One region of the Clostridium sp. JS66 genome, then DNA from elsewhere that is predicted to be linked to it. Evidence: riboswitches for the same ligand, from Rfam matches in the RefSeq annotation. Region 1 holds a riboswitch; each other region holds the start of a gene.

What was found. A riboswitch is a leader RNA that binds a small molecule or an ion and turns the genes downstream of it on or off. The one in region 1 is predicted to bind S-adenosylmethionine.
Region 2: linked by a shared signal. The riboswitch ahead of proC (pyrroline-5-carboxylate reductase) and the one ahead of Q6H37_RS08835 (YezD family protein) in region 1 are both predicted to bind S-adenosylmethionine.
Region 3: linked by a shared signal. The riboswitch ahead of Q6H37_RS08405 (methionine ABC transporter ATP-binding protein) and the one ahead of Q6H37_RS08835 (YezD family protein) in region 1 are both predicted to bind S-adenosylmethionine.

What each region holds. Positions count from the first base shown of each region.
Region 1 is NZ_CP131467.1:1,879,180-1,885,886, forward strand. It holds gene Q6H37_RS08825 (nitrogenase component 1) at 1-919, shown strand, start outside; partial or broken gene Q6H37_RS08830 (nitrogenase component 1) at 931-2,283, shown strand; SAM riboswitch class I at 2,438-2,543, shown strand; gene Q6H37_RS08835 (YezD family protein) at 2,631-2,789, shown strand; gene Q6H37_RS08840 (YbaK/EbsC family protein) at 2,849-3,310, shown strand; T-box leader at 3,418-3,671, shown strand; gene Q6H37_RS08845 (class I SAM-dependent methyltransferase) at 3,733-4,362, shown strand; gene Q6H37_RS08850 (trans-sulfuration enzyme family protein) at 4,366-5,514, shown strand; gene Q6H37_RS08855 (PLP-dependent cysteine synthase family protein) at 5,541-6,455, shown strand; gene Q6H37_RS08860 (Rrf2 family transcriptional regulator) at 6,701-6,707, shown strand, end outside.
Region 2 is NZ_CP131467.1:3,257,636-3,264,342, reverse strand. It holds gene Q6H37_RS15245 (UbiD family decarboxylase) at 1-915, opposite strand, end outside; gene Q6H37_RS15240 (MerR family transcriptional regulator) at 949-1,776, opposite strand; gene Q6H37_RS15235 (YbaK/EbsC family protein) at 2,634-3,113, opposite strand; gene Q6H37_RS15230 (XRE family transcriptional regulator) at 3,240-3,794, shown strand; gene Q6H37_RS15225 (methyl-accepting chemotaxis protein) at 3,956-4,399, shown strand; gene Q6H37_RS15220 (hypothetical protein) at 4,362-4,586, shown strand; SAM riboswitch class I at 4,648-4,752, shown strand; gene proC (pyrroline-5-carboxylate reductase) at 4,828-5,670, shown strand; gene Q6H37_RS15210 (L-2-amino-thiazoline-4-carboxylic acid hydrolase) at 5,724-6,179, shown strand; gene Q6H37_RS15205 (FAD:protein FMN transferase) at 6,326-6,707, opposite strand, start outside.
Region 3 is NZ_CP131467.1:1,769,861-1,776,567, reverse strand. It holds gene Q6H37_RS08415 (MetQ/NlpA family ABC transporter substrate-binding protein) at 1-656, opposite strand, end outside; gene Q6H37_RS08410 (methionine ABC transporter permease) at 763-1,443, opposite strand; gene Q6H37_RS08405 (methionine ABC transporter ATP-binding protein) at 1,473-2,543, opposite strand; SAM riboswitch class I at 2,659-2,767, opposite strand; gene Q6H37_RS08400 (Nramp family divalent metal transporter) at 2,912-4,123, opposite strand; gene Q6H37_RS08395 (histidine phosphatase family protein) at 4,390-4,998, shown strand; gene Q6H37_RS08390 (VOC family protein) at 5,082-5,465, shown strand; gene Q6H37_RS08385 (MBL fold metallo-hydrolase) at 5,536-6,264, shown strand.

The DNA of each region.
Region 1 (6,707 bases):
TACACAGCATGGAATTCTAAGGCAGATAGTAAATAAAAACCCTAAAAAGCAAGAAAACCTTGTAAATGTAATTAATCTCTGGGGAAGTGATGTTTTTACACCTATATTGGGGGAGCTTGGACTTAAAGTAAATTATGTTATTGATTTAGCTGAAGTAGAAGATTTGGAAAAGCTTTCAGAAGCTGCTGCAACCATTACGTTTTGTCATACATTATCTTCTTATATGGCAGCTGTTTTGGAAGAACAATTTGGGGTACCGGAAATTAAAGCACCACAACCTTATGGAATTGCAGGGACTGATGCATGGATAAGAGAAATTGCAAAGGTTACGCATAGGGAAGAAAAAGCAGAAGCCTATATAGAGAGAGAGCATAAGAGAATAGCACCAAGGCTTAAAGAGCTTAAAGAACTTTTAAAAGGCAAAAAAGGTTACGCAGCTACAGGTTCAGCATATTCTCATGGACTTATTGCAGTACTCAAGGAACTTGGAATTCAAGTTGATGGTTCTCTTGTATTTCATCATGATCCTGTATATGACAGTAATGATCCAAGTAAAGACTCTTTAAAATTTCTAGTGGATAACTACGATGATGTTCCTAACTTTAGCGTGAGCAATAGACAGCAGTTTCAGTTTTATGGACTACTAAAAAATGTAAATCCAGACTTTATTCTTATAAGACATAATGGTTTAGCACCTCTTGCGTCTCGTATGGGAATTCCAGCAGCACCACTTGGTGATGAACATCATGCAATAGGCTATCAGGGAATTTTAAATTTAGGGGAGACCATTCTTGAAATATTAGCTCATAAAAAATTTCATCAAGATTTGAAAGAACATGTAAAATTACCTTATACAAAATGGTGGCTTGATCAGAAAGATCCATATATACTTGAAAAGCAAAATTATGCAGTGGAATAGGAGTGAAAATAGTGACAAATACAAAAAATGTAGAAAAATCAAATTCAATAGAACAGGTTAGATATGGATGCGCCATTGGAGCAATGCATAGTGTTTTTGCAATTCCAAGGGTTATTCCAATTACCCACTGCGGGCCAGGATGCGCTGATAAACAAACTTCCAACATATCCTTTTATAATGGATTTCAAGGAGGAGGTTATGGAGGTGGATCTGTTATACCAAGTACTAATATACACGAAAAAGAAGTAGTATTTGGAGGTGAAAATAGATTAAGAGAATTAATAGAATCCTCTTTTAAAGTCTTAGATGCAGATTTATTTGTAGTTATGACAGGATGCGTACCAGAAACTGTAGGAGATGATGTGGGAGCTGTAGTAAGTGAGTTTCAGGATCAAGGTTTACCTGTAGTATATGCTGAAACGGGAGGATTTAAAGGAAATAATTTTATAGGGCATGAACTTGTAACAGAGGCTATTATTGATCAATATGTGGGAGATTATAAGGGGCCTTTGAAAAAAGGGCTTGTAAATGTGTGGTCTCTTCTTCCATATCATAATACTTTTTGGAGAGGTGATCTTGCAGAGATCAAAAGAATTTTGGAAGGTGTAGGTTTTGAAGTCAATATTTTATTTGGACATGAGAGTAGTGGAATTTCAGAATGGAAAAATATTAAAAAGGCACAGTTCAACCTTGTACTTTCTCCATGGCTTGGACTTAAAACTGCAGAATATTTAAAGAAAAAGTATGGTCAGCCCTACTTGCATATCCCTATAATTCCTATATGAGCAAAGGAAACTAGCAGTTTTTTGAGAAAAGTAGTTGATTTTTCAGGAATAGATAAAAATAAGGCAGAAGAATTTATTGAGAGTGAAGAAAGAAAATACTATAAATATTTAGAGGATTTTTCTGACTTTTATGCAGAGTATTGGTGGGGGTTACCAGCCAAATTTGCAATTGTAGGTGATAGTGCATACAACTTAGCTATAACAAAGTTTTTAGTAAATCAGCTAGGACTTATACCTGCAAAACAAATTGTAACTGAAAACCCACCAGAGAAATATAGATATATCATTAGAGAAGAATATAAAAATATAGCAGAAGATGTTTCATTGGACGTGGAATTTGAAGAAGACAGTTATACCATTCATGATAAAGTAAGAAAAACTGATTTTGGGCATAAACCTCCAATTATTTTTGGAACTACTTGGGAAAGAGATCTAGCAAAAGAATTAAAAGGTTCTATAGTTGAAATAGGATTTCCAGCATCTTATGAAGTTGTCATATCAAAATCTTATGTAGGTTATAGAGGGGCACTTACACTGCTTGAAAAAATATACACTACCATAGTTAGTGCTAGTGCCTAGTTTTATGCAACCATAAAAGATATGGATTCCAATCTCATATTAAAAAATTGTAAATTAAATATTGACATATTAAAATGTGACTAATATAATAATATATAACATATACGAATAGTATGAAATATCTAAGGAAAATTTGAAAACTTAATATGATATATTCTTATCAAGAGAGGTGGAGGGATTGGCCCTTTGAAGCCTCGGCAGCGGATTCTTTTTTAGAATACTGTGCCAAATCCAACAAAATTATTTTTGAGAGATAAGAAGAGCAGTATTTATAATGCATTAAAACCTCTTCTTTTGTAGAAGAGGTTTTTATTTTCAAATAATGGGATTAAAGTGGAGGGGGTAATGTGATAAATAGTAGCAGAGGTAAGGCTGGTATTTCAGAAGAAAATTTAAATAAACTTTTAGAAATGTTGAAAACTGTTAAATATGGTTCTGTAATTTTAGTTATTCAGGATGGGGTAGTTGTACAAATAGAAAAAAATGAAAAGGTGAGACTAGTGTAGATTAGGAATTGAACAAATTTCATTTTTAACTTTTAAAATATAAAGAGGAGGATACAAGAATGAGTGTAGAAAGTGTGAGAAATTTTTTTAAAGAGAGGAATCAAGAAGATCCAGTATTTGAATTGGAGGATAGTGGGGCTACAGTGGATCTTGCAGCTCAGGTTATAGGTGTTGAAGCTAAGTTTATTGCTAAAACACTGGCATTTAAATTGAAGGAAAAGGATATATTGGTTGTAACTCGTGGTGATGCTAGAATAGACAATAAAAAATTTAGAACTTATTTTAAAACAAAAGCTAAAATGCTTGGTTTAGATGAAGTAGAAGAAATAACAGGGCATCCAGTTGGGGGCGTGTGTCCATTTGGATTGAAAAATCCTATAGATATTTATATAGATGTATCTGTAAAAGATTTTGATTTTGTATATCCAGCAGCAGGTTCGAGAACAACTGCACTTAAGATATCGCCAGAAAGAATTCAAGGGCTTACTAATGCTGAATGGGTTGATGTCTGTCAAGAATAGTATACAGAACTTTAGTAAGGAAAAGTGGTAAATATTACTTTTCCTATTGACATACTAATAAATAGTATATATAATAATATCAATGAGAAAAACATATAGGAATAGTAGGAAAAGTAAAGATGAGAAGAAGTAAGTAAATGGAAGCTGGCAGAGAGAAATCTCCATTGGGTGTAAGAGATTTTGAGTGAAAGTTAACTGAAATGCGTCTCGGAGCTCTGAATCGAAATTTAGTAGACTTCAGTGGGTACGCCCATTAAAGCGTTGAGGTATTATTGTACCAATATTTATGAGTTGTTATGTATTCTATTTTTGATGCATAATAAACAGAGTGGAACCGCGGAAGTTAACTTCTGCCTCTGTATTGAGGCAGGAGTTTTTTGTGTCCAAAAATATATTAAATTATTAAAATTAGGAGGATTGTCATGAATTCTGTAGAGTATTTTAATTCCATAGCAAATCAATGGAATGTGATAAGAGAGGAGTATTTTGAAGAAAAGCTAAAATATACAGCACTTTCTCAATTTGATATAAAAGATAAAATATGTGCAGATTTAGGGTGTGGCACAGGTTTTATATCATTAGCATTACTGGAGAAAGCTAAAATTGTTTTTTCGATAGATAACTCTAAAAATATGCTTAAAGAACTGCATAGTACAGCTTCCAAAAAAGGCTTAAAAGATATATATCCTATTAGTGGTTCTATGGAAAACTTGCCTTTGTTTGATAAATCAATAGATAGAGTTTTTATAAATATGGCTTTACATCATATATTTGATGCAAAAAAAGCAATAGAAGAAATGTTTAGAGTACTTAAAAAGGATGGAACAGTAGTTATAACAGATGTAGAGGAGCACAATGGAGAGTGGGCTAGAACAGAAATGCATGATGAGTGGCTTGGTTTTTCACATGAACAGATAAAGAATTGGCTTAAGGAAGCTGGCTTTAGCCAAGTTCAAGTAAACAGTACAGAACTTAAATGTAAAGGCTATTCAAGTAAAGGAGAATATACAGAAACAGGAATATTTGTAGCAAAAGGAATTAAGGAGGAATAAAAAATGGATATTGAATCATTATTAATACATGGAGGAGTGGATGGAGATAAAACTACAGGTGCTGTAAATGTGCCTATTTATCAAACGTCTACGTACAGACAGTTAGAACTGGGAGTAAATAGTGGATATGAATACTCAAGAACAGGTAATCCAACAAGATATGCACTAGAAAAACTTATTTCAGATTTAGAGGGAGGTTATGCAGGTTTTGCATTTGCCTCTGGAATGGCAGCAATAACAGCAGCCTTAATGCTTTTTAAGAGTGGAGATAAAGTTTTAATATCAGATAATGTATATGGAGGAAGCTTTAGAGTTTTAGATAAGGTATTTAAAAATTTTAATCTTGAATACGAACTTGTAGACACAAGTAATGAAAAGCTTGTGGAGGAAAAGGTTACAGATAATGTTAAAGCTATATTTATAGAAACACCAACAAACCCACTTATGACCATAACAGATATAAATAAGATAGCTGGTATAGCAAAGAATCATGGAATATTAACTATTGTAGATAATACCTTCATGACGCCGTATCTTCAAAAACCAATAGAGCTAGGAGCTGATATAGTAGTTCATAGTGCAACGAAATATTTGGGAGGACACAGTGATTTGGTGGCTGGACTTGCTGTAGTAAATAGTAAGGAATTAGCTGAGAAACTTCATTTTATTCAAAACTCTACAGGAGGAGTGTTAAACCCATTTGACTCATGGCTTTTGATAAGGGGAATAAAGACATTATCAGTAAGAATGGACAGACATATTGAAAATGCAAGTTATTTGGCAGAAATTTTAAAAAGTCATCCAGCAGTAGAAAAGGTCTATTATCCAGGATTTAAAGATCATCCGGGTTATGAAATTCATAAAAAACAAGCAAATGGAGCGGGAGCTATAATATCTTTTGTGCTAAAAGAAGGCTTTAACATAAATGAATTTTTTAAAGGTGTAGAGCTTATAACTCTAGGAGAAAGCTTGGGAGGAGTAGAATCCTTAATATCTCATCCTGCTACTATGACACACGCTTCAATACCTGCTGAAATAAGACAAAAGGTAGGAATAGTAGATAATCTGATTAGATTGTCTGTAGGAATTGAAAATAAGAAGGACTTAGTACAGGATATAGAAAAAGCATTAAGTAAATCAAAAAATATATAAAAAATATATTTTGGGGGGAAATGAAAATGAGTATATATGTTAATGATATAAGGGAATTGGTTGGAAATACGCCTATGCTAAAAATAAATAATTTTAATATAAAAAATGGAGTTAATATATTTGCAAAATTAGAATATCTTAACCCAGCTGGTAGTGTAAAGGACAGAATTGGTGTATACATGATAGAAAAAGCTGAAGAAGAGGGAATTCTTAAAAGAGGACATACTATAATAGAAGCAACTGCAGGTAATACTGGATTAGGAGTTGCTTTAGGAGCTATAAATAAAGGATATAAAGTTATATTTGTAGTACCTGAGAAATTTTCAATAGAAAAACAAGTACTTATGAGGGCTTTAGGAGTAGAAATTATAAATACTCCTAGAGAACTTGGAATGCAAGGAGCTATTGAAAAGTCCCAAGAACTCTTAAATCAAATTCCCAATTCAATTTCTCTTAAGCAATTTGAAAATGGAGCTAATCCAGAGGCTCATTATATAACTACAGGACCAGAAATATATTTGTCTTTAGGTGACCAGATAGATTATTTTGTAGCAGGAGCAGGCAGCGGTGGAACATTTACAGGTATTGCAAAATATTTAAAGGAAAAAAATCCAAATGTAAAGGCTGTATTAGCCGATCCGATTGGATCTACAATTGGTGGTGGTGAAGAGGGCTGCTATAATATAGAAGGTATAGGAAATAATTTTATACCAGGAACTATGGATATAGAATTAGTTGATCATACAATAAAGGTTAATGATGAAGAATCCTTTAAAATGGTAAAAGAACTAGCAAGAAAAGAAGGAGTTATAGTAGGTTCTTCTTCTGGAGCTGCTATGGCAGCGGCCTTAAAATTAGCAGAAACTATAGACAGCGGTAATATAGTTACTGTATTTCCAGACAGAGGAGATAGATATTTTAGCAAAAATATATACGATTAATTAAATATTAAACTTTTACAGTTAAAAAAAATGTCAAGCATTTTTTAGAGAACAATTGTCATCTGTCCTCTGAAAAAGTTGAGTTAAATCTTGTTCTTTAGCTAATTTGAAAAATAAGTTGAAATCATATAACTAAGACAGTTTAAATTTAAAATTGATTTTTAAGTATTGTATTTATATAATAATATTGGTATATGAGAATAATGTTGTTATACCAAATATGCAATTGATGGAAAGGTGATCGTGTGAAGA
Region 2 (6,707 bases), 1.4 Mb from region 1:
TACTGGCAGTTCACTGCAAGCCGGTCCAGTGTATCCAGGAAATTCTGGCATGGCTTTTCCTGTATTTGTATTTTGATCTTCTCTAACACGTACATTAGGAAGTAGTTCTCCTTCTATAACATACTCTGCATTAGCAATAGCTTTTTCGTTAATTGTTAAACACTTAGTTAGTTTAACAGGTAATCCTCTAATGGCACCAGCAATGCTTAATTCGTTAAAGCCAAGAGGAGTTGTTGGTGGTTCAAAACATGATGCGATTTCAATAGCAGGGTCAACACCTATACTAATAGAAATTGGCAATGGTTTATTTAAAATTTCTGCTTTTTCGCGAAACACTTCTAAATGACGAGCACCTGGTACGAAGTACATTGAAATTTCATCCTTACTTTGTAAGCATAAACGATGTATTGTAATATCGGATTCACCACTTTCTGGATCAGAAGCATAGCACATGCCCATGGTGATATATGGACCAGCATCTTCTTCTGTATTAGTTGGTGCAGGTATCAATTTTCTAATATCAAAGTTTGGATCATCTGCATAATGAACAACTTCTTGACAGACTGCTTCAGTTTGAGGAATTGTTACAGGTGTAATTGGTTTTTTTACAGCTTCATTCAATAGAAATCCCAATTTTTCTGGTTTTGAATCAAGCATAAGGCCAACTCTCTCACGACTGGCTAAAAGTCCAATAATAACTCTTACATTTTTATGACCTTTAACATTATTAAAAATCATAGCAGGTCCAATTTTTGTTGGACGCATTACTGTTCCGCCAGCACCAATATAACGATAGACGCCAGATAGTTCTGCATGAGGATCTACAGGCTCATTAGTTTCAATTAACTGTCCTGGTGTTGATGCTAATAATTTTATGGCAGAACGCAAATCAGTTACTTTGTTTTTTTCATTCATATGTAATCCTCCTAAAATTAAAATATGTTAAATTTACCAAATTTTTTCTACAGGAATTTGTAATTGACAAAAGTCAACGTTTGTATTCTCATCATAAAAAGTAGTATCCAAAAGACACATATCAATTATATTTCCTGTAATTTTATAACTATTATCATTAATCCATTCTATTAATTGGTATAAAAACTTAGTATCATAAGGCATCCCATATTTATACATGCAAACATACTTTCCAGGTGGAAGAGTAATAATGTTTTCCATGTTATCATTATCAGAAGATATTATTGAAAATACTCCAGCACCCTGAAATATGTATTTTTTATTTAATTGATTTTTCATTATAATAGTACCAAATTTTCTGGGAGAAAGTATTCCGATTTTATTTAGAATATTGCATGCCTTCATACTAGTAAAGTGTAGTTCCTTTTTAGATATTTCATTTTCAAAAGGAATAAATAGTGCTTTTCTTTCACCAAATTCTTCTATTATAGGTTTGCAAAGTTCATCTTTAAATTGATCAACATTTGTATATACATTTAATCTTTGTTTAATAAGTTCACGAATGGATAACAAGCTTTTAATTTCTTCATCTACAAATTCTTTATGGTATTCCAATAAGGAAATAGCTGAAGTAAGATTTCTATGTTCTATATGTTTTTTTATATCATCAAGCTTAATGCCTATAAATTTTAGAAAACAAATTTCTCTTAAGAATGGAATCTGATAAGGACTATAGTATCTGTAGCCTTTGTCATCAACATCATTTGGCTTAAATAATCCTATTTTGTCATAATAAATAAGAGTTTGTCTTGAAATGTTATGTATTGAGGCCATTTCACTTATTGATAGATACTTTTTCAATATACTGCTCCTTTCTTTTTAGCTGCTTACTTAAGATTTTAAGGTGTATAATAACTATATAGTCAATACTAATTTTCAATTTCTTTCATATTCTGCTTCTGCAATTTAAAAATTATGCGATATAAAGGTACAGTGGAAGTTTGAATTTTAACTTTTACTTCATGATATATGATAAGTGTGTCATCACGGCTAAATGTTTTAATTATTCTAAAGTTCTAAGTTTTGGAAAGCCTAAGAACTTTGTCAAACTCGGTTCCCTCAGACAGGACTAAAGTTCTAAGGCTTTCCAAAACTTAGAACTAAGAATAATACTAAAACAATTTAGCTAATGGGATGACACACTTATCATATATCACTGCATAAAAGTTAAAATTCAAACTAGCAAGTTCAAGTGTACACATCTAATTACATTGTTATAAGTAATTTTAGTAAGCCAAATTATATTTATAATCATAAATTACAACGCCTAAAGATTAAGGCGCAGCCTGCTGTTAGTAATATATTTAGTTTGAAAAGCAGTTGCTTTCTATTATGTTGAAGTGTCTTATAAGATACTTATTATTTTTGCAGACTGTGACATAGGATACTATTAAAATAGCTGAAATATATGTAAACTAGATAATGAGCATTATAAAATCTACACTTTTTTCTGGAGAGCTATAATTATAATGTATTATAAGCAATTTATCATATTAGAATTACAATAGTTACTACACAACTTTTTAGGCATTAGAGCTCCTTAATGAACGGTTGGCTTTTATATACACCATATATTCAATGTGGACTCCACCTAAAAAGTTGTGTTGCAATATGCTTATATTAACCCCAAATTATATATGATAAAGTTGAGTTAATAATTATTTAATAGAGATAATATCTCCTTTTGTTATTTCAACTAAAATTTTTGGAGTTAATTTAAAAACAGCGTTAGGTGTACCAGCAGCAGACCATATTTCATCATATTGCATTAAATCTTCATCAATTAATGTAATAATAGAATCTTTATGACCGATAGGGGGAATACCACCTATGGCAAAACCTGTGTGTTCTAAAACAAAGTCAGCATCTGCTTTTTGAAGTTTTTCGCCTATATGTTCCTTAATGACTTTTTCATTTACTCTATTTGTGCCGCTTGCTATAATTAAGATAGGTTTTTGGGAAGCCTTACCTTTAAAAATTAATGACTTAGCTATTTGACTTACTGTGCAACCTATAGTATTTGCTGCTTCCTGCGCAGTACGAGTAGAATCTGATAACTCAACTACATTAAGTTCAAATCCAAATTCATTGAGTACATTTTGAACTTTTTGAGCACTTTTCTTTAAATTAGATGACATAAAGATTACCTCCTTTAACTTTAATTGTTATTTTTATGTTAAATCATTCTAGTAAATATTAAAACAATTATGTATAATATATTATACATATATACAATATAACAAACAATACATTGGAGGAAAAAAATGAAAGATTTTAATTTAATAATAGGAAAAAATTTAAACAATATTAGAAGACAAAAAGGATTGAGCCTAGATAAGGTTGCTGAACTTACTGGAGTAAGTAAGGGAATGCTAGCACAAATAGAAAAAGGTATTTCAAATCCAACAGTAACTACATTATGGAAAATAGCTACAGGATTGAATGTATCTTTTTCATATTTTATGGAAGAAGAAAATAGAGAAATTGTTTATGTTTCTCATAATAATATTAAACCAATAATAGAAAATGATAAAAAAATGATGGTGTACCCACTGTTTGCTTATGACAATACTAGGAGATTTGAAGTGTTTACTATTGAATTAGAACCAGGATGTGATCATAAATCTGTACCACATAATGAAGGAACAGAAGAATATATTGTTGTTGCAAAAGGAAAGATGGAAGTAGTGATAGGTGGTCTAGTGTATAAACTATCCTATGGAGATGCAATAAGATATTTTGCGAATAGATCTCACTGTTATAGAAATACAACAGATGAAACAGTAATTTTTCAGCATATAATTTATTATTCCAAATAGATATTTAAATTTACAATTATATAAAACAAGTTAAGGATATTATAAATTGAACGAAAATAATAGGAACTATATCTGAAAATTCTGTAAAACATGCTTCTGACATTTTTTATATAAAAGAAAATTTTAATGAATTTGGTAAAAGTATAGAAAATACGGCTAAAATGATGGACGAATTTGATATAATGGCAATTGATATTAAAGAAAGTAATAGTAAATTAAACTTATTGACAGATTCAATAAATGATATATCGTATCAAACTAACTTACTTGCATTAAATGCGTCTATAGAAGCATCTAGAGCAGGAGAAGCTGGAAGAGGATTTAGTGTTGTAACAGATGAGATTAGAATTCTTGCAGAACAATCAAAAATGTCCTCTCAGAATATTAGTGAACTTTTAAAAAATGTTTCTAAACAAAGTAGTAATGTTGTAACTGATACTAAAAATGTAGATTTTCAATTTTCAAATCAAATAGGTATTGTAAATAGTATTGCCAGTTCCTTTAGTGAAATAATTAGTGATATTGAAAAGTTGTTGCCAGGAATAAGTTTGGTTAATAAATCTATCATTGAAGCTAATAATAAAAAAATCTATAATAATAAATAGTTTAGAAAATTCATCTTCTTCTGCAGAAGAAATTTCTACATCTTCTAGAGAAATAGCTGCTCTAGCTGAAGAATTAAGCAGTTCTACTGAGGAAGTTGCTAATGCTTCTGAAAAATTGTTGCATATGATTGATAATGTAATGAACAATGTAAATAAGTTCAAAACATTAAAAGAAAATGAAAAATAAAGAAAGTTCTGTTGACAGAGAAATTGTTTGTTAGTATAATACAAATAATAAATTGAAAATTTGTTTATCAAGAGTGGTGGAGGGACTGGCCCAATGAAACCCGACAACCAGTATTATTTATAATACATTGGTGTCAATTCCTGCAGCTTAAGCTGAAAGATAAGGACAACGCTGTTTATTTAGTTCAAGGCTTTCCTTGAACTTTATTTTTTGTAAAATAATTACATAAGGGAGGATAAAAATGAGCACTTTAGGTAAAAAAATTGGATTTATTGGAGCAGGACAAATGGGAGAAGCTATAATGAGAGGGCTAATAAAAGCAGATCTTGTATCTTCTTGTGATGTATATGTTATGGATATTTTGGATTCTAGACTTCAATATATTAAAGAAAAGTTTGATGTAGTTAATTCAAGTAGTGATAAAAGTACAGGTTACAGTTATTTGGTAGATAACTGTGATATTATATTTTTATGTGTTAAACCACAAGTTATAAAGGAAGTTTTAGAACTTATACAGGATTGTAATTGGCATAAGGAAAATCAGCTTGCAATTTCAATTGTTGGAGGTATAAGTACTTCATTTATTGAAAAATATTTAAAGGAAGTCCCTGTGATTAGAGTAATACCAAATACACCTATGTTAGTTAATGTTGGAGCTTCAGGGGTGGCAAAGGGCAAAAATGCAAAGAATGAACATTCAGAATTAGCTCTTAAAATTTTTAAAGCTCTAGGAGTAACTTATTTAGTGCCTGAAAATTTAATTGATTCTGTAATGGCTATAAGTGGTTGTGGACCTGCATATGTTTATATGCTTATCGAGGCTATGGCCAATGGTGGAGTAGAATTGGGAGTTCCTCGTGAAATGGCTCAAACTTTGGCAGCACAAACAGTTATGGGAGCAGCTAAAATGGTTTTAGAAACTTGCGAACACCCAGGAAGTTTAAAGGATAAGGTTTGCTCTCCAGGAGGATCTACTATTGCAGGAGTTAGAGCTTTAGAACAAGGTGCATTTAGAGGTACCATCATGAATGCTATTGAAGCTGGCAAAGTACGTATGGAAGAAGTTGCAAAAAAATCAGAATAATGATCATGCTTTAAATAATGAAATAATTTAATAATATGGAAGGAAGATAAATTATGGGCAAAATAAGAAGTACCGATGAACCAGTAGGAAGAATGGCGAAGCTTATGGCTGAATTGCATTATTTTATGGCAAAGGAAATGATAGATAGATTAGGTGAAGAAAAAGGAAAAGAAGCAGTTAGAGCTGCCATAACTAAATTTGGTGAAGCAAGAGCTGAAGTTATGCTAGAAGAAGCTAAAGAAAAAGGACTTGAAATAAATGCAGAAACCTTTTCCAAGATAAAAGATATGCCATCAATTTCATGGGAAAAAGATCCAGAAAATCCTTGTGATATGACATATTGTCCTATGCATGATATGTGGGAACAATTAGAAGCTGAAGATATTGGAGCATTATACTGTGAAATAGATGATGTTTTATATAATAAGTTTAATTTAAATTTTGAAAGACCTTTGTGCAAAACTAATGGAGATAAATGTTGTAGATTTATAGTTAAAGATAGAAAATGATCATATAAAATTTATTTTTTAAAGCCAATAAATAAGAACATTATTTTTAAAACTTAAATAAATGCGGTTAAAGTTGGAATTTAAGTTGAAAAATATGTTCTTATTTTGTTTTTAAATAATTTATAGAAACTATTATATTTAAAATTCTATTTTATGTATTTAAAATCTTTATTTATATCTTCGATTTTATCTTTTAATCCTGATGAAGTATATATTTTATAATCAGATGTAGTAATTTCACAGTTTACTTTTGGTAAGTTTTCTACAAATTGAATACCTTTTTCTCTTCCTAATATAAATACAGTTGTTGACAGAAGGTCACAAATCATAGAATTATCATTAAGATTTCCATCAGCTATTATTGTATCACTGATAACACCATTATCTGCAGGATATCCTGTATGTGGATCAATTATATGATGATATCTTTTGCCATTTTTTATAAAATATCTTTCATAGTCGCCTGACGTAGATAAAGCTTTATTAGATATCTCAATGGTTCCAAGAAAATTATCACTGCTATTACTT
Region 3 (6,707 bases), 110 kb from region 1:
ATAGAATCTTTAACTGGATTAAATTTTGCATCTATTGCAACTCCGCTATTTATTATAGCTGCATCAACATCTTGAAGAGACCTTGGAATTTGAGTTGCTGCAAGCTCTACAAATTGAATATTTTTTGGATTTTCTGATATATCCTTAAGTGTTGGTAAATTTCCTACACCATCTTTTAATTTTATTAATCCTACACTTTGAAGTAAGTTTAGACCTCTACCTTCATTAGTTGCATCATTAGGAATAGCTATCTTACCACCATTTTTAATGTCCTTAACAGATTTTAAAGTTTTTGAATATACTGCAAGAGGTGCAAGCACAGTATCGCCTATAGCAGTTATTTGCAAATTATGTTCTTTTTTAAACTTATCTAAATAAGCATGATGTTGAAATGAATTTAAATCAATTTCTCCCTGAGCAAGTGCTAAGTTAGGACGTACATAATCTGAAAAACTAACTATCTGTAAATCAATATTGTCCTTTGCAACTTTTTCTTTAACTTTATCCCATATCTTATGATCATCGCCTGTTATACCTATCTTTACTACCTGTTTTTTATTAGAACTGCTTTCCTGTGAACTACTGCTTGCTCCACAACCTGATAAAAGTCCCAAAGATAATGTTATTGCTAAAAATATACCTGTAAATTTTTTCATGAATCTTCTTCCTCCTTTTAGTCGGAAACACTGAGTAGTTAATCCTACTCGCTTCCGCTCATGAACTACTCGTTAAAGTCCATTTAGGACTTTAACCTCTTGAAAATTAATGTGTTACTAATCTTGATAAAATATCTCCTAAAAATTGAATAATATTAACAATAATTAAAAGTACAATTATTGTAGCTACCATAATATCAGTTTCAAAATATTGATATCCATAGCGTATTGCAAAATCACCAAGTCCACCACCTCCAACAGTACCTGCCATAGCTGATAGTCCAATTAAACTTATAATGGTTATGGTCACAGCATGAATAATGCCTGGCAATCCTTCTTTTAACATTACTCTAAATATGATTTCTAAAGGACCTGAACCCATAGCCTGGGCAGCTTCAATTACTCCTTTATCTATATCAAGTAGTGCTGATTCAATTTGTCTTGCAAAGAAAGGGGTACATCCAAATATAAGTGGAACAAGAGCCCCTTTAGTACCTATGGTAGTACCTACTAAAAGTCTTGTAACTGGAATAATAGCTGCAAGAAGAATAATAAATGGTATAGATCTAAATATATTAATTATTTTTGCAAACACTCCATTAATAATTTTATTTTCTAATATATTTCCTTCCCTTGTAACTACCAATGTAACTCCTAAAATAACTCCAATAATTGCTGATATAATTCCTGAAATAGCAACCATATAGAAAGTTTCAAATAATGCTTTTATCATATCTGGATAGAGTTTTATTAAATTCGGTGCTATATTATTTAAATATTCATTCAATCTTATCGCCTCCATGAAATTTTTAGCACTTAATTACTGCTAATTTTTAATTTTTTATCATCTTTTTTAATATCTATTGTATCTACAGAAATATTATTTTCTTCTAAATATTTTATTGAACTTGCTATACCTTCATTAGATCCATTTAACTTTACTATCAAATTACCAATTGGAGTATTCTGGATGATTTCTATGTTCCCAAATAATATACTTGCATCTACCCTAAATTTCCTTGAAATTTTAGAAATGAACGCATGACCTGTTTTTTCTCCTGTAAATGATATTCTTACTACCTTCTCTCCTTCTGTAATTTCATTAAAAGCAAAATTTTCTTTTTTAAGAAAATCATAAATTTTTTCATAGTGAAATAATGAACCTATAAATCGTTTTGTTATATCTGCTTTTGGATTTGTAAATATGTCTATTACAGATCCTTGTTCTACTATTTGTCCTCCATCAATTACTGCTGCCTTCTGACAAATCTCCTTAACAACCTCCATTTGATGAGTTATAATCACTATAGTTAATTTTAGCTTTTCATTAATGTCCTTAAGTAATTTCAAAATTGCTCCAGTAGTTTGCGGATCTAAAGCTGAAGTTGCTTCATCACATAAAAGTACTTCGGGATCATTGGCTAAAGCTCTAGCAATACCTACTCTTTGTTTCTGTCCACCACTTAACTGTGAAGGATAAACATTAACTTTTTCTTCAAGTTCCACTAGTTTTAAAAGACTTAGTACTTTTTCTTTTATCTCTTGTTTACTCAATCCTTTACCCTTTAAAGGATAAGCTACATTTTCAAATACAGTTCTACTTCTCATAAGATTGAAATTTTGAAATATCATACCAATTTTTTCTCTGCTTTTCCTAAGTTCTTTTGTCGATAGCTGCATTAAGTTTTTCTCATTTACAATTACATCTCCTGAAGTAGGCTTTTCCAATAAATTTATACATCGAATCAAAGTACTTTTACCAGCTCCACTATATCCTATAATTCCATAAATTTCACCAGCTTTGATCTTAAGATTAATTTCTTTTAAAGCTTCCACCTCAACATTTCCATTTGTATAAATTTTTTTAATGTTTTTTAGCCATATCATTTTTGTCCCTCCCTAATTTATACTTGCTTAATTATTTAAAAAATAAAAAATCCTCTTCGAAGAAGAGGATTCCCATTATAAAAAATCGTACTAAAGTACATAAATTTTCTATACCATCTCATCTTCCAGAACAAAGTTCTGCTGGAATTAGCACCTTTACATGCTCACTGCATGTGGTTGCTGAAACTTCATAGGGCCAGTCCCTCAGTTTCTCTTGATAAGGTAAAAAATATTCACTTTTAAATTTATGTTTCTGTCTCAAACAATTAAGTATTTAATGATTTACATTATAATTATAATTTTCCATACTGTCAATACTTTTATAATTAAAATTTATACTTTTTTAATTGAATATATATAAAAACACTTTAAAAAAAGGTTAAATATAGCAATAATATATTTAATGATATTATTATAGCTGCTATTAATCCGCCTAAAATTTTAGTATATTTGCCATTAGCTAATTCACCCATTAAATCCTTACGATTTGATATATATAACATTTGAATAATTGGAAATGGAAGTATAAAACTTAAAGCAACTTGACTTAGCACAAGCACATACATTGGATTGATTCCCATAGCTATAATTACCATAGCTGGTGACATAGTTATAAGTCTTCTTAAGTTTATTGGAATACTTAAATTAACAAAACCTTTCATGATAGTCTGACCTGCTATAGTTCCTACTGCAGAAGAAGATAAACCTGATGCCAAAAGTGCAATTCCAAAAGCGCCACTTGAGAAAGCTCCTAATAAAGGCTGTAATGATTTATGTGCTTCTTCTATAGTACCAACTGCTATTCCATTTTTATAAAACACTGCAGCAGATACTATAACCATTGCAGCATTAACTATAAATGCAATATTCATGGCTACAAATATATCTATTTTTTCCATCTTAAGATGTTGTAATTTGTCTAAATTAGATGAACCTGATTTTCTATATTGAACTAAATGAGAATGCAGGTATATTACATGAGGCATGACTGTAGCTCCAAGCATACCAACAGCAATTAAAACTGCTTCATTATTAGGTAACATAGGAACTATGGTATGCACACCAACTTCAATCCAATCTGGTTTGGAAAGGAATAATTCTATGGTATAAGCTGTACAAATTACAGTTATCAATAAAGTTATAATAATTTCTATAACTCTTTGACCATATTTCTCCATATATACTATTGCAAAGGTTATTACTCCAGTTAAAAAGCCTGCATATATTAATGGGATTCTAAACAATAAATATAATCCTAAAGTTCCACCAAGAAACTCTGCTAAATCAGTTGCCATCGCTCCTAATTCAGCAACAATCCAAAAAATCCAATTCACAGATTTTGGAAAAACTTCAGCACACATTTCTGGAAGATTTTTTCCTGTTGCTATACCCAGTTTCGCAGACATAGTTTGTAGAAATATAGCCATTATATTACTAAACAGTATTACCCAAATGAGCTCATAATTGAATTTAGCTCCACCAGTTATATTGGTTGCAAAATTTCCTGGATCAATATATGCTACACTAATAACAAATGCAGGTCCTAGATATTTTAATAACTGTTTTATTTTAGTAAGCATTTTATTATTTTGAGCATCAATGACTGTTAGCTCGTTAGGAACAACATTTAACTCAATTGCACTTCTATCACTTCTCATCATTATACACCTCAGCTATTTATTTTATTTTCCTGATATAATATAATTTATTAGGGGCTAAGTATCTTAACCTAGCCTAAGTTTGTTTCAGTAATATAATTATGCATTGCATTTTAAGAATGTTACCTTATAAAGTAATTTTTTCTTATAATCAAACATATATATATAGTTTATAAGGAGTGATTAATTTGAAAATATACCTAACAAGGCATGGCGAAACAGAATGGAATAAAGAGCTTAGAATGCAGGGATGGAAAAATTCCAATCTTACAGAAAAAGGTATTGAAGATGCCAAAAGTCTTGGAAACCGTCTTAAAAATATAGATTTTGATTTAATTTATAGTAGTCCTTTAAAAAGAGCCTTAGATACGGCAAAGTACATTCGAGGAATGAAAAATACAAAAATAGTAATAAATGAAAATTTTAAAGAAATGAATTTTGGATTATGGGAAGGAATGAATGAAGAAGAATTAACAACACATTATCCAAAAGAATATAAAATTTTTCTCCAAAAACCACAACTATTTAAACCTTTTGGAGGTGAAACTTTTTTAGAACTTGTAAAAAGAATAGAAAATGGCTTATATGATGTTATTGATAATAATAACAGCGCTGACAATATACTAATTGTAGCTCATGCTGTTGTTATTAAGGCTATTATGAAAATAGTTAAAGGATATGGAATTGAAAAATTGTGGAGTCTTCCATTCATACGTGGTACAAGCATTACTGTTTTAGAAGTAGAAAATAGAAATATAAAAATTTTATTAGAGGGTGATACATCACATGTCCTCTAATGTACATAAAGTGTAAATTCTTTTATTTTAAATATAAATAGAATATAATATAATTATTAAAATAGAAGTTGAGGTGTTTTATAATGAAATTTAAATTTGATCATAACAATATTAATGTTTTAGACTTAGAAAAAAGTATTAAATTTTACAAAGAGGCTCTTGGACTAGAAGAAGTAAGAAGACATCATTCTTCAGATGGAAGCTTTACATTAGCATTTTTAAAGTCAAGTGAGGGAGACCATCAAATTGAGCTTACATGGCTTAAGGATAGAAAAGAGCCATATAATTTAGGAGATAATGAAATACATATGGCAGTAAGAACAGATGACTATGAAGCTGCTCATAAAAAGCATAAGGAAATGGGCTGTATATGCTATGAAAATGAAGAAATGGGACTTTATTTTATAGCAGATCCAGATGGATATTGGACTGAGATATTGGCTTTTAAGGCATCAGAAATTAAGTAGGTTAGTATCAAACAATCTCATGTAATTTTTACCATGGTAAAGCTGATTTAAGTGAGAGGCGGGATGTATTTTGAATAAATTAAAAATACATTATTTATACAATAGCGGATTTTGTGTAGAAACTCCAAATTGTATTTTTATATTTGATTATTATAACGATAAATGTACAGAAAATGAAAAATCACTAAAAAATGGGGTAATAAGTGAAGATTTGCTAAAAACTGAAAAAGCAATATATGTTTTTACATCTCATAGCCACTATGATCATTTCAATCCTTTAATATTTGACTTCACCAAATTTAATTCTAATGTAAAGTACATTTTAAGTAGTGATATAAAAAACATAAGAGAAGATGTAAATTCCTTTATTGTAAAAAAAGGCGAAACAATAAAAATAGACAATTTAATTATAAAAGTATATGGTTCTACAGATGAAGGTGTATCTTTTTTAGTAAATTTCAATGATTTTAATATATTCCATGCAGGAGATTTAAATTGGTGGCACTGGAAGGAAGATAGTTCTGAAGACAACAAACATGCTGAAAAATGGTTTAAAGAAGAAATAGATCTTATAAAAGGTGAAAAAATTGATATAGCATTTTTCCCAGTTGATGCAAGACAAGAAGAATTTTTCTATCTTGGTGGAAAATATTTTATAGAAAATCTGAAACCCCAAATTTTCATTCCTATGCATTTTAGAGAAGACTTTTGGGTAACACAAGAGTTCAAGACAATGATGAAGGAATTCTCTACAACAATTTACAATATACCATGTAGAGGATTTGAAATAGAAATTTAACCTTACAATTTAAGCATTATGCGACGTAAAGGTGCAGTGGAAGTTTGGATTTTAACTTTTATTCCGTGATATATGATAAGGGTGTCATCACGGCTAAATGTTTTAATTATTCTAAATCTCGAAATTTTTGAAAGTCTAAGAACTTTGTCAAACTCGGTTCCCTCAGACAGGACTAAAGTTCTAAGGCTTTCAAAAATTTTGAGCTAAGAATAATACTAAAACAATTTAGCTAATGTGATGACACCTTTATCATATATCACTGCATAAAAGTTAAAATTCAAACTAGCAACTTCAAGTGGATGTACATAATTACATTGCTATAAGTAATTTTAGTAAGCCACAATCATATTTATGACTATAATTTATAACGCTTAAAATTAAGGCGTAGCCTGATGTTGGACTAATATATTTAGTTTAATTCTATTCTGTGGAAATGTCTTAAA